DNA from 4 places in the Bradyrhizobium sp. B097 genome. Region 3 is predicted to be linked to each of the others. Evidence: predicted binding sites of a transcription regulator. Region 3 holds the regulator's gene; each other region holds the start of a gene.

The links. Region 3 encodes PhoB, which activates phosphate uptake and scavenging genes when phosphate is short. Its sites were predicted from a motif close to TGTCATNNANCTGTCAT; they were not measured.
Region 1: the regulator PhoB is predicted to act here: its motif matches at 1,472-1,488, upstream of ppk2 (polyphosphate kinase 2).
Region 2: the regulator PhoB is predicted to act here: its motif matches at 1,989-2,005, upstream of AAFG07_RS06880 (esterase-like activity of phytase family protein).
Region 4: the regulator PhoB is predicted to act here: its motif matches at 1,167-1,183, upstream of AAFG07_RS12705 (glycerophosphodiester phosphodiesterase family protein).

The regions. Positions count from the first base shown of each region.
Region 1 is NZ_CP152412.1:6,338,070-6,341,255, reverse strand. Features, by position in the region: gene AAFG07_RS29515 (transporter substrate-binding domain-containing protein) at 1-116, opposite strand, end outside; gene ppk2 (polyphosphate kinase 2) at 455-1,417, opposite strand; gene AAFG07_RS29505 (fumarylacetoacetate hydrolase family protein) at 1,564-2,736, shown strand; gene AAFG07_RS29500 (hypothetical protein) at 3,018-3,186, shown strand, end outside.
Region 2 is NZ_CP152412.1:1,511,551-1,514,736, reverse strand. Features, by position in the region: gene AAFG07_RS06895 (hemin ABC transporter substrate-binding protein) at 1-47, shown strand, start outside; gene AAFG07_RS06890 (iron chelate uptake ABC transporter family permease subunit) at 44-1,144, shown strand; gene AAFG07_RS06885 (heme ABC transporter ATP-binding protein) at 1,141-1,944, shown strand; gene AAFG07_RS06880 (esterase-like activity of phytase family protein) at 2,053-3,186, shown strand, end outside.
Region 3 is NZ_CP152412.1:876,908-880,093, forward strand. Features, by position in the region: gene pstB (phosphate ABC transporter ATP-binding protein PstB) at 1-245, shown strand, start outside; gene phoU (phosphate signaling complex protein PhoU) at 343-1,059, shown strand; gene phoB (phosphate regulon transcriptional regulator PhoB) at 1,190-1,900, shown strand; gene AAFG07_RS04050 (GcrA family cell cycle regulator) at 2,239-2,751, opposite strand.
Region 4 is NZ_CP152412.1:2,740,743-2,743,928, reverse strand. Features, by position in the region: gene AAFG07_RS12715 (ABC transporter permease) at 1-115, shown strand, start outside; gene AAFG07_RS12710 (efflux RND transporter periplasmic adaptor subunit) at 102-1,073, shown strand; gene AAFG07_RS12705 (glycerophosphodiester phosphodiesterase family protein) at 1,276-2,673, shown strand; gene AAFG07_RS12700 (glycoside hydrolase family 38 C-terminal domain-containing protein) at 2,716-3,186, opposite strand, start outside.

The DNA of each region.
Region 1 (3,186 bases), 3.8 Mb from region 3:
GCCGAGGCCGGGGTTGCCATGGCGGCCGCGAGCGCCGCGCCGCCGCCGATCCCGAGCGCATAGCGCAGCGCGTCGCGGCGATCTTCGGAAATTGCGATGTCGTCGGATTGAGTCAAGCGGGCCTCCCTGCACCAGATCGGGGAAGCCTAGCGTCGGTATCCGGTGCCAGCAAGTGCGCGCGCCTGCACCATTGGTAGGCGTGGCGAAGAGAAGATGCCTATCTCTTCACCTCGCCCAGCTTGCGGCAGGCCGATCGCATATAGCCTGCCTGCGCAGGGGGGCACTGCCAAAATATCGAAAACAACCCCATGCAAAGTAGCCGGCGGCGTACCGGCATTCGACACGGCAACTTGACATGTCGGGCAAATCAGTGCCATTATTCTATTATTCAGAAATAGTGCAGGCGCGCCTTCCCCTCTCCCAGTAAGAACGGGGAGAGGAGAAACGACCCGCATCAATACGTTCCCGGCACGTACATTTCCGGCGGGATCGGGCCGCGGTGATAGTCGGGGTTGCGCACCCGCGGCGGCAGCACCACCGGTTGGTGCGTGACCTGCTGATAGGGGATCTGGGTCAACAGATGCGAGATGCAGTTGAGCCGAGCGCGCTTCTTGTCGACGGCATCGACGATCCACCACGGCGAGTCCTGCAGGTGCGTGCGCTCAAGCATCGTCTCCTTGGCCTTGGTGTAGAGCTCCCAGCGGGTCCGCGCCTCGACATCCATCGGGCTCAGCTTCCACTGCTTCAGCGGATCGTGGATCCGCATCGAGAAGCGGAACGCCTGTTCCTCGTCGGTGATCGAGAACCAGTATTTCAGCAGGATGATGCCGGAGCGGATCAGCATGCGCTCGAATTCCGGCACCGACCTGAAGAACTCCTCATACTGCTCGTCGTTGCAGAACCCCATCACCTTCTCGACGCCGGCGCGGTTGTACCAGCTGCGGTCGAACAGCACGATCTCGCCGCCGGCCGGCAGATGCGAGACATAGCGCTGGAAGTACCATTGCGTGCGTTCGCGCTCGTTCGGCGCCGGCAGCGCCGCGACACGGCAGATGCGCGGGTTGAGCCGCTGGGTGATGCGCTTGATGACGCCGCCCTTGCCGGCGGAATCTCGGCCCTCGAACAGCACGACGACCTTCTTCCTCTCGTGCTGCACCCAGTCCTGCAACTTGACCAGCTCGCCCTGCAACCGCAGCAATTCACGGAAGTAGACCTTGCGATCGATCGACGGGCTTCCGGCGGCCCCGTCGTGGTCGAACTCGTCGAGCCTCACGTCGTCGAGCTCGAGCTCGAGTTCCTCGTCGAGGCTGTCGGCCATCTCCTGGTGGACGCGGGCGCGCAAGGCTTCGTCGCGGGAGGCTTCGCCGCGCAAGGCTTCATCTCGGGCGGCTTCGTCGGTGAGGTCGGAGGCGGTCATGAAGGTCCGTCTTTCAGTGTGCTAGATCGATCGGCGGGAGCATTGACGGGCGATGTTACCCCTCTATGACATTGGCATGACCGCTGTTTCACGCAGCCGGCGGGACTGTGCTAACAAGCGATGACAAGATCAAAAAGGAGACGCCGATGATTTCGCTCACGCCAAAAGACGTCCTGCCCGAGGACGGCACCGCCGGCACGCTGGTCGGACGGGTCTGGCTGCCGCAGGCGGGCGGACCCGCCGTGGTCGCGGTGCGGGGTGACGGCGTGTTCGACGTCACCGCGCGTTTCCCCACCGTGAGCGCGCTGTGCGAGGAAGCCGATCCTGCGGCCGCGTTGCGTGCCACGCGCGGCGAGCGGATCGGCGATTTCGAGGCGATCCTCGCCAACACGCCGCCCGATGGCCGCGACGCGACAAGACCGCATCTGCTCGCGCCGGTCGACCTGCAGGTGCTGAAAGCCGCCGGCGTCACTTTTGCGATCTCGATGCTGGAGCGCGTGATCGAGGAGCGGGCGCGCGGCAATCCGTCGTCGGCGGAGGCAATCCGCAAGGAGGTGGTGCGCCTCGTCGGCGACGATCTCTCCAAGCTGAAGCCGGGCTCGGAGCCAGCGATGCGGTTGAAGCAGGTGCTGATCGACCAGAATGCCTGGAGCCAGTATCTGGAGGTCGGCATCGGCCCCGACGCTGAAGTGTTCACCAAGGCGCCGACGCTGTCCTCGGTCGGTACCGGGATGGATGCCGGGCTGCATCCGAAATCGACCTGGAACAATCCGGAGCCGGAGGTCGTGCTTGTCGTCTCCGGCGCCGGCAAGATCGTCGGCGCCGCGCTCGGCAACGACGTCAACCTGCGCGATTTCGAGGGTCGCTCGGCGCTCTTGCTGTCGAAGGCCAAGGACAACAACGCCTCCTGCGCGATCGGCCCGCTGCTGCGGCTGTTCGACGGGACCTTCTCGCTCGACGACGTCAGGAAGATGGATGTCGGCCTGACCGTGAAGGGCGCGGACGGCTTCGTGCTCGAGGGCCATTCCTCGATCTCCAAGATCAGCCGCGATCCGACCGATCTGGTCGCCCAGACCATCGGGCCCGTGCATCAATATCCCGACGGCTTTGCGCTGTTCCTCGGCACGATGTTCGCACCGGTCAAGGATCGCGACGCCAAGGGCGAGGGTTTTACCCACAAGCGCGACGACATCGTCACCATCGACGCGCCCCAACTCGGCAAGCTCGTCAACCGCATGCGGGGCAGCGACGAATGCGAGCCCTGGACTTTCGGCGTCGGCGCGCTGATGAAGAACCTCGCGCAGCGCAAGGTGCTGTGACGGAGAGCGCTACGCGTAGGGTGGGTTAGCGAAGCGTGACCCACCATCTTGCCGCGCGACACGGTGGGTTACGCCTTGAGCTAACCCACCCTACGCACCTCGCTCCTTGTCATTGCGAGGAGCGAAGCGACGAAGCAATCCATGTCTCTCCTTGCAGCACCATGGATTGCTTCGCGGAGCCTGTCATCGGGCGCGCGTTCGCGCGACCCGTTGGCTCGCAATGACGGTGCACGTCGCTGCAAGACGAGGCGCGGCTCAACGTCCGGCTAAGACGTGCTATTGTGCTTGCTGTCGCCGCCGGCGTTGTCGAACATGTTCAGAAACCTGCGCGGCAGATCAATCGCGTGCTGCAACTTGAGGGCGCGCGGATGCGTGAAATCCGGAGCGACCGCTTGTCGCGCCCTTATGTGATCCAGTTCATCCTCGTTCGCGCTGCTTCGCTTCAGCATA
Region 2 (3,186 bases), 630 kb from region 3:
CCGCCACCTTCAAGCCGGCGGCGCTGACCGCGAACTGCCGGCAATGAGCGTGCTGGCCGAACGCCGCGCGCGTGCGAAGCAACGGCGCGCCGGCATGTCGCTGCGGCCGGCGGCGCCACTCACCCTGCTCTGCCTGCTTGCGGCGCTCGCGGGGACCGCCCTGGTCGCCCTGACGGTCGGGGCTGCGGGTATCCCAGTGGCACGGCTTCCCGCCGCGCTCGGCCTATGGGCCGACGGCGTGGCCAACCCGCTGCTCGCGCGCGACCAGCTCGTGGTGTGGTCGATCCGCATCCCGCGGATCGCGGCGGCTGCGATGGTCGGCGGACTCCTTGCCGTATCAGGCACGATCATGCAGGGCCTGTTCCGCAACCCCCTCGCCGATCCCGCGCTGGTCGGCGTCTCGTCCGGCGGCGCGCTTGCTGCCGCAGCGGCGATCGTGTTCACCGACAGCCAGCTCGGCGAGAGCCTGCGCTTCCTGCAACATCAATTGCTGCCGCTCGCGGCCTTCGCCGGTTCGCTGATCACGACCATCCTGCTCTATGGCATAGCGAGCCGCGGCGGCCGGACCTCGATTGCGATCTTCCTGCTCGCCGGACTTGCGATTGCCGCGATCGCCAATGCCGGCATCGGGCTCCTAGTCTTCGTCGCAGACGACCGCCAGCTGCGCGACATCACCTTCTGGATGCTGGGCTCGCTGAGCGGCGCGACCTGGACCAAGCTCACAGCGCTGGCGCCGGTGCTGGCCATTGCCCTGATCGCCTGCCTCTGGATCGCGCGCGGGCTCGACGTGCTGGTGCTCGGCGAGGCCGAGGCATTCCACAGCGGCGTCGATGTCGAACGGCTGAAGCGGATTTCGATCGTGCTGGTATCGGCAATGACCGGGGTCGCGGTTTCGGTCTGCGGTGTTGTCGGCTTCGTCGGCATCGTGGTGCCGCATCTGCTGCGGCTGGTGATCGGACCCGGGCATCGCCTGCTGCTGCCGGCCTCCGCATTGCTCGGCGCCATCCTGTTGGTCGGGGCCGACACGGTGGCGCGCACCATCGTCGCCCCCGCGGAAATGCCGATCGGCATCCTGACCGCGGCGATCGGCGCGCCGTTCTTCCTCGCCATGCTGCTGCGCCGGCGCTCCCTGGTGTCGCTGTGAGCGCGCTGCTGGAAGCGCAGTCGGTATCGATGACAATCGGCGGCGCCACGCTGGTCGATACGGCCTCGCTGCAGATCGGCGCCGGCGAGATGGTCGCGATCGTGGGTCCCAACGGCGCCGGCAAATCGACCCTGCTGCGGATGCTGTCGGGCGATCTCCGTCCGTCGCGCGGAACGATCCGGCTCAGGCAGCGCGACCTCGACGCCTATGGTCCGCGCGCGCTGGCGCAGCACCGTGCGATGCTGTCGCAGCACGTCAACGTCACCTTCCCGTTCACGGTCGAGGAAATCGTCAGCATGGGTGGCGGCGAGAGCCCGCGCGCGGTGACGCGGGCGCTGGTCACTGCCACGCTGGACGAGGTTGGGCTTTCGCATTTCCGGTTCAGGCAATTGCCGACGCTGTCCGGCGGCGAGCAGCAGCGCGCACATTTCGCCCGCGTGCTGGTGCAGCTCGCCTGCGGTGAGGCGCTGCATGGGCCGGGGCTGTTGCTGCTGGACGAGCCGACCTCGAGCCTCGATTTGCGGCATCAGATCGACCTGGTCGAGACCGCCCGGCGGCGCGCCGCGCGCGGCACCGCCGTGATCGCAATCCTGCACGATCTCAACCTCGCGATGCGGTTCGCGGATCGCATCCTGCTGCTGCATCGCGGGCGGCTTGCCGTCGACGGCGACCGTGCCGCCGCGATGCAGGCCGACACGCTGAGGCAGATCTTCGAGATCGACGCCACGATCGACTACACCGCGAGCGGCGTGCCCTTCCTGCTGCCGCAGACGATGCGGCCGGCGGGCACGGCGACGTAACGCCGCAAGGCTTATCCCATCGCAACATCCGCGGTTCACAAAACTGTCAGCCGGCTGTAACAGGCGGCTCCGAGAACACCGCATCGTTTATCCTTTGGGAGATCAACCATGCGCCTGTCACTGCTCTGTTCCGTCGCCTCGATCCTGCTCGCCACACCGGCGTTCGCGCAAAGCGAGGGCGAATTCCCGGCGACGCTGGCAGGACATGCCGTGATGCCGGCAGAGAGCTTCATCGACGCCCCCGCCGATGCCCCGGCGGATTTGAAGACATCGGGCAAGTACACCACCGGCAAGCGCGTCGACGCCATCGGCACCGTGATGGGCAAGTCCTACGAGCGGCCGACCGGCGTGTCGCTGCCGTTCAAGGGCCAGCCGCTGCAGGGACATTCCGGCATCAAGGCGATGCCCGACGGCTCGTTCTGGGTGATCACCGACAACGGCATGGGCTCGCGCTACAACTCGGCGGACTCGATGCTGTACCTGAACCGCTACAAGATGGATTGGGCGAACGGCAAGATCGAGCGTCAGGAGACCGTGTTCCTGCACGATCCCGACAAGAAGGTGCCGTTCCGTATCGTGCATGAGGACACCGCCAAGCGCTACCTCACCGGTGCCGACTTCGACACCGAAGGCTTCCAGATCATCAACGACACCTTCTGGATCGGCGACGAGTTCGGGCCCTACATCCTCAAGGCCGACAAGACCGGCAAGATCCTCGCCGTGTTCGAGACGGTCGCCGACGGCAAGCCGGTACGCTCGCCGGATCACTGGGCCGTGCAGTCGCCCGGCGCGCCCGGCGCCACCTACACCAACGTCAATCTGCGCCGCTCCAAGGGCTATGAGGGCTTTGCCTCCTCCAAGGACGGCAAGTTCCTCTACGGCCTGCTCGAAGGCCCGTTGTGGGATGCCGACAAGAAGGATTGGGAGAAGGTCGACGGCAAGGAAGCCTCGCGCATCCTCGAATTCGACGTCGCGGCGGAGAAGTTCACCGGTCGCTATTGGCAATATGTGTTCGAGCAGAACGGCAATGCGATCGGCGACTTCAACATGATCGATCCGGCCCAGGGCCTCGTGATCGAGCGCGACAATGGCGAAGGCACTGCCGACAAGGCCTGCCCGCAAGGCCAGCGCGGCGAGAACTGCTTCCCCGACCTCGCCAAGTTCAAGCGCGTCTACAAGATCGAGCTGTCCGACGCCAATGTCGGCAAGCCGGTGCGCAAGATCGCCTATATCGACCTGATG
Region 3 (3,186 bases):
TCGACGAGCCGTGCTCGGCGCTCGATCCGATCTCGACCGCCAAGGTCGAGGAGCTGATCCAGGAACTCTCAGAGGACTACACGATCGCGATCGTCACCCACAATATGCAGCAGGCGGCGCGCGTCTCCGACAAGACCGCCTTCATGTATCTCGGCGAGCTGATCGAGTTCGACGACACCAACAAGATCTTCACCTCACCGAGCGATCGACGCACCCAGGACTACATCACCGGCCGGTTCGGCTAGCGCATGGTCCGCAAAAGTGGGCACCGGTTTTTCGATCGGATCGTGCGAAACTGAGGACACCAAATCATGATCCCCGGGATCATGAGGGAGACAAGCGATGGCTTCTGAACATACCGCCAAGGCATTCGACAGCGACCTGCAGGAGTTGACTCGCCTGGTCGCCGAGATGGGCGGCCTCGTCGAGCGGATGATCACCGAGTCGGTCGACGCGCTGATCCGTCGCGACGTCGCGCTCGGCAAGCGCGTGGTCGCCGCCGACATCGAAATCGACAATCTGCAGCGCGTCATCGAAGAGCGCGCGGTGCTGACGATCGCCCGCCGCCAGCCGATGGCAATCGACCTGCGCGAAATCGTCAGCGCGATGCGCGTCGCCACCGACCTTGAGCGGATCGGCGACCTCGCCAAGAACATGGGCAAGCGCGTCGCTGCGCTGGAAAGCGATTTCCAGCCGCTGAAGCTGATCCGCGGTCTGGAGCACATGACCGACCTCGTGCTGTCGCAGGTCAAGTCGGTGCTCGACGCCTATGCCGCGCACGACCTGCCGGCGGCGATGAACGTCTGGAAGGGCGACGAGGAGGTCGATGCGATCTGCACCTCGCTGTTCCGCGAGCTGCTGACCTACATGATGGAGGATCCGCGCAACATCTCGTTCTGCATCCATCTGATGTTCTGCGCCAAGAACATCGAGCGGATCGGCGATCACGCCACCAATATCGCCGAGACCGTGTTCTACATGATCGAGGGCCAGCAGATCACCGACAAGCGTCCGAAGGGCGACATGACCAACTTTGCCACCACGGTGCCGGGTACCTAGGACATGATCCGCAGGCGCGGAGCCGGATTGTCTTCACGACAAGTCGTTTCCGCGGGGATTGTGCTCAGGAAAGTAAGCGTTTCGGTTTGCGTCTGGGCAACGGATCACCACAGAGAGAGAACTTAAACCGATGAGCGCACGCATTCTGGTAGTCGAAGACGAGGAAGCGCTGACGACACTGTTGCGCTACAACCTCGATGCGGAAGGCTACGATGTCGAAACGGTCGGGCGCGGCGACGATGCCGACACCCGCCTGAAGGAGCGCGTTCCCGACCTCGTGGTACTGGACTGGATGCTGCCGGGCCTGTCCGGCATCGAGCTGTGCCGTCGCCTGCGGGCGCGGCCCGAGACCAAGCAGCTTCCGATCATCATGCTGACCGCGCGCGGCGAGGAGAGCGAGCGCGTGCGCGGGCTTGCCACCGGCGCCGACGACTACATCGTCAAGCCGTTCTCGGTGCCGGAACTGCTGGCACGGGTAAAGGGCCTGCTGCGCCGCGCGAGTCCGGAGCGGCTGGCGACCGTGCTGACCTATGGCGACATCGAGCTCGACCGCGAGAAGCGCCGCGTGGCGCGCTCGGGACGTCCGATCGATCTCGGTCCGACCGAGTATCGGCTGCTCGAATTCTTCCTCGAGCATCCCGGCCGCGTGTTCAGCCGCGAGCAGCTGCTCGACAGCGTCTGGGGTCGCGATATCTATATCGATGAGCGTACCGTCGACGTGCATATCGGCCGCCTGCGCAAGCTGCTCAATCCGGGCCGCGAGCAGGATCCGATCCGCACCGTGCGCGGCGCCGGCTACGCGCTCGACGACCGCTTCGCAAAGGCCGAACCGCAGCCGTAGCCGACGTCGCGGCATTCACGAGCCGCAACAGCGTGTCGTCCCGGCCTAGTGCGCAATTGCGCACGGGAGCCGGGACCCATACGCCGCGGCCGGCGCGATGGGCAAGTGGCCAGACGACTTTCTAACAACACCCATTCGTGGTTATGGGTCCCGGCTTTCGCCGGGACGACGCCGGTGATGTAGGCGTAGCCCGGATGGAGCGAAGCGTAATCCGGGACTTCATTCTCCGCTTCAAGCACCGCCCCGGATTTCGCTTCGCTGCATCCGGGCTACGGGCCACAAAAAAATCCCCGCTTTCGCGGGGATTTGTTTTTGCAGTCCAGGCAGTTTCCCGAGTGCTACTTGATCTGTGGCTTCGCCGACGGCCGGCGGCGATCGGCGGCGGGCTGATAGGCGACGCGCGAGTGATGCGCGCAATAGGGCAGGCCGGCGAGCGCCTTGCCGCCGCAGAAGAAGAATTCCGGGCTCGAGGGATCGCCGACCGGCCAATGGCAGGTGGCCTCGTTGAGCTCGAGCAGCGACAGCCGCTGGCTCATCGGCACAACGTTGTCGAAGGAGATCGGATCGGGCTCCATCTCGACCTCGAAGGCATGTGCGAGCGCGGTGTTGCCGCGCGAGACCGGGCGCGCCACCCGCATCATGTGCTGGGCGGGGCGGGCCTTACGCTGCCGCGGCGCAGCCGTGGAGGGGGCCTTGGCGCGGCCGGAGAGGCCGAGCCGATGTACTTTGCCGATCACGGCGTTTCGCGTCACATTGCCAAGTTCCGCCGCGATCTGGCTGGCCGAGAGGCCGGATTCCCAGAGCTTCTTCAGCTGCTCGACGCGATCGTCGGACCAGGTCAATACAGTCATCACATTCTTCCTTTCGCATGGCGCCGGCCACTCATCGGAGCGGCGCTGCGAGCCAATCTGGACAAATATCCCTGCGGCCAGAATCCCTTAGCCCTCGCCGGGCACGGTGTTGCGCCCGAACGTTTACACGAGACACGAAGGCTACTTAGAGGGTCCAGTACTGCCGCACGAGATGTCGTACCCGACAGGCCAAACGCTACAATATGGCGTGACTCTGGCGCAAGAGTCCGCGGCCGTGCGTCCACATGTTCCCACAAAGTTAAGCGTTGCTATGAGGCTTTTCCACCGCACCGGAATGCTCCGGATTGCGCCGGTTTCGCATTGCAGGAAGGCCGGCAAAGGCCGGCTCCTGGCGATTGACACTGACCGGCCGCCGCATAGAATGACCCGCACGTGCCGCCCGCAAAGGCGGCCGTTTTGTTTTCCGAAGCTGGC
Region 4 (3,186 bases), 1.9 Mb from region 3:
CTGGGAGGTCTCGCATGACTGGCTCAGGTTGTGGTGCCTGGCCCTGGGCTATTTCGTGCTCGCCGTGATCTCCGCGCTGGTGTTCAAGAGAGGACAGCAACATGCCCAACGCTAGGCGCGCAGCCATTGTCGCGATCCCGCTTGTGCTCGTCGCCGGTGCGCTGATCTACGCCGAGAGCCGCGCGACGCCGGCGCCCGCAATCGTCGGCGTGGTCCGCTCGACCGAAGTCAGGATAGAGCCGGAAGTCAACGGCCAGCTGGTGTCGATCGCGGTCGAGAAAGGCGCCAAGGTGCACGCGGGCGACGTCCTCGCCAAGCTCTCCGCGGTCGAGTTGAGCGCACAGGCGGACCAGGCACGGGCCGCGCATGCCGCCGCGGAGGCGAGCCGCAACAACGTCTATGCCGGCGTCCGCCGCGAGCAGATCGACTCGCTGAAAGCTGCGATCTCGAAGGCCAATTCGCGGCTCGACTATGTGGAGACCCAGCTGAAGCGGATCACCACGCTGGCGAGCCAGAGCTTTGAAACCCAGCAGGCGCTCGACCAGGCCGAGAACGACGTTGCCGCGGCGCGCGCCGGCGTGGCGGCGGCGCAGGCGAATTACGAAGCCGCCATGGCGGGGCCGACCAAGGAGGAGCGCGCCATCGCCGACGCCCAGGTGCAGGCGGCCGCGGCCGCCGTTGCGGTGCTCGAGCGCCGCCTCGACAAGATGGTGCTGCGCGCGCCGGTCGACGGCGTGGTCAGCGTGATCGCCGCGGAAGTGGGCGAGAACGTTCGCGCGGGTCAGCCGATCCTGATGATCGCGGCGGCCGGCAAGCAATGGCTGTCGTTCAACGTGCGCGAGGACCATCTCGACGGTCTTGCGATGGGCAAGACCGTGAGCGTGATACCGAACGGTTCCAGCGCCGCCACCAAGGCTGCCATCACCGAGTTGCGGCCGCTCGGGGTGTTCGCCACCTGGCAGGCCGAGCGCGTGATCGGCGATCACGACCGCAACACGCTGCGCCTGCGTCTCGACCCCGCAGGCGCCGCAGAAGGCCTCGAACCCGGCATGAGCGTCCGGATCGGACGTTGACAACGCGCCGCGCCCGGCCGCGAGCCGCAGTGAGGTGCGTGCTGTCGCCCCCCGGCGCGTCGCGGAAGCTTGTATGGGCCCGTCTCGCCGAATAGTCATCGGACTGTCAGAAGATTGCGACAAGAAGACAACGGCGTCGGCCCTGTTCGGCTCGGCCTTCATGGCATCGCCCCGATGCCACGCAAAAGATGGAGATTTGGCCGTGAGGCAGATTCGTTCGCGACGGAAGATGCATGTTGGCGCGATGCTGCTCGGTGCGGCGGCTTTGGCGGTCCTGCTGCCGTCGATGGCATCAGCGCAAACCGGCCCGGCCCCGGCCGGCGCCAACCCGTTCCTGACCGTCGATGGCAAGTTGCCGCTCGTGATCGGGCATCGCGGCGTGCCGGGCCTGGTGCCCGAGGAGACCGAGGCATCGTATGAGCTGGCCGCCGACCTCGGCACCGACGCGCTCGAAGAGGACCTGCATTTGACCAGGGATTGCGTGCTGGTGGCACGTCATAATCCTTGGCTCGGCGACAACACCAACGTCGCCGAGGTGGCGAAGACCAATGCGGAAGTCGCCAAACGCAAGCGCACGGCGCCGGGCGTTCCCGTCAAGGTGAAATGGCCGCAAACGCCGACCAGCGGGCCGGCCGAATATCCCACCGACCTCATCGATCCGGCCGATCCCAAATCGGTGCTGAAAGCGCTCATCGTCGACGGCGACGACCACACCAATGATTGGTCGATCACCGATTTCACGATGGACGAGCTAAAGACCTGGATCGCCGGCACCACCTATGATGCGGCCAACGAACGGCCAAAACTGTTCAACGGCAAGTTTCCGATCATAAGCTTCCAGGACATCATCGACATCGCCAAAGCCAAGAGCAAGGCGACGGGACGGTCGATCGCGGTCTATCCGGAAACCAAGAATCCGACCTGGAACAATGCCCAGGCGATCGCCAATGGCTGCGGCGCGCCCGGCAGCCACCCGCTCGAGGACGCCCTGATCAAGATCATCAGGGATAACGGCCTCAACACGAAGGACGCGCCGATCATCGTTCAGAGCTTTGAGCCCGGCAGCCTGAAATATATGCGCAGCCACGGACTGGAAACGCGGCAGGTCCAGCTGATCGACGGCAACGGCGTCGATTTCAAGACCGGCAAGGTGCTGCTCAACAACATCGCCAATTCCCGTCCATACGACTGGACGGTCGCGGGTGACGGCCGCACCTTCGATGCGATGCTGACGCCCGAGGGCCTCGCCGAGATCAAGACCTATGCCGACGGCATCGGTCCGTGGAAGGCCTATATCGTCCCCTACAAGATCTCGCCATGGAAGGACAGCAACGCCGACGGCAAGCCCTACAAGGGATCGACGGCGGAGGCCTCGACGCAGGAGGCCACCAGCGTCATTGCCGACGCGCACAAGCTCGGCCTGTTCGTGCACGTCTTCACGTTCCGGAACGAGAAGAAATATCTGGCCGCCGACTATCACGGCGATCCTGGCCTGGAATATCTGAAGTTCTTCCGTCTCGGCGTGGATGGGGTCTTCACGGATTTCACGCACACCGGCGTTGCCGCCCGTGCAGCTTACCTGCGTGAACTGGGCTGGTAACGCCGCAGCACGGCGCGCCCGGCATCACCGAGCGCGCTTGCATCACGTTTGGAAAACCCGCAGCGTCACGATCTGGAACGGCCGCAGTGACAAACGGCAGCTCCGCGCTTCGGTCGGAATGGCCGCGATGCGATCTTCCAACGTGTTGCTCATCCACACCGACGAGATGTCGACGCCGAAATCGAGCGTCGCGGCGGCACGGACGCCCGCACTCTCGTAGAGCCGCACCACCCAGCCTTCGCCGTCCTCGACGGGTTTGATCGTATCGACGATCACGTTGGCCGGCGCCGCGGTCAGGAACGACTGCCGCAGCGGCGCACGCGGCTGCCCCTTGGCCCAGAGCATCGGACGCTCAAAGCACAAAGCGCGCCCGACCGTGTCGGCCGTGCGCCAATCACCCTGGTGGGGATAGATCGCATAGCGCATCCGGTGACGTCCGATATCGGCCTGTGGATCAGGCAACTCGGAGCCGCGCAGCAGCGTCAGCGCGAGCTGGTTGCCAAACGCCGAATA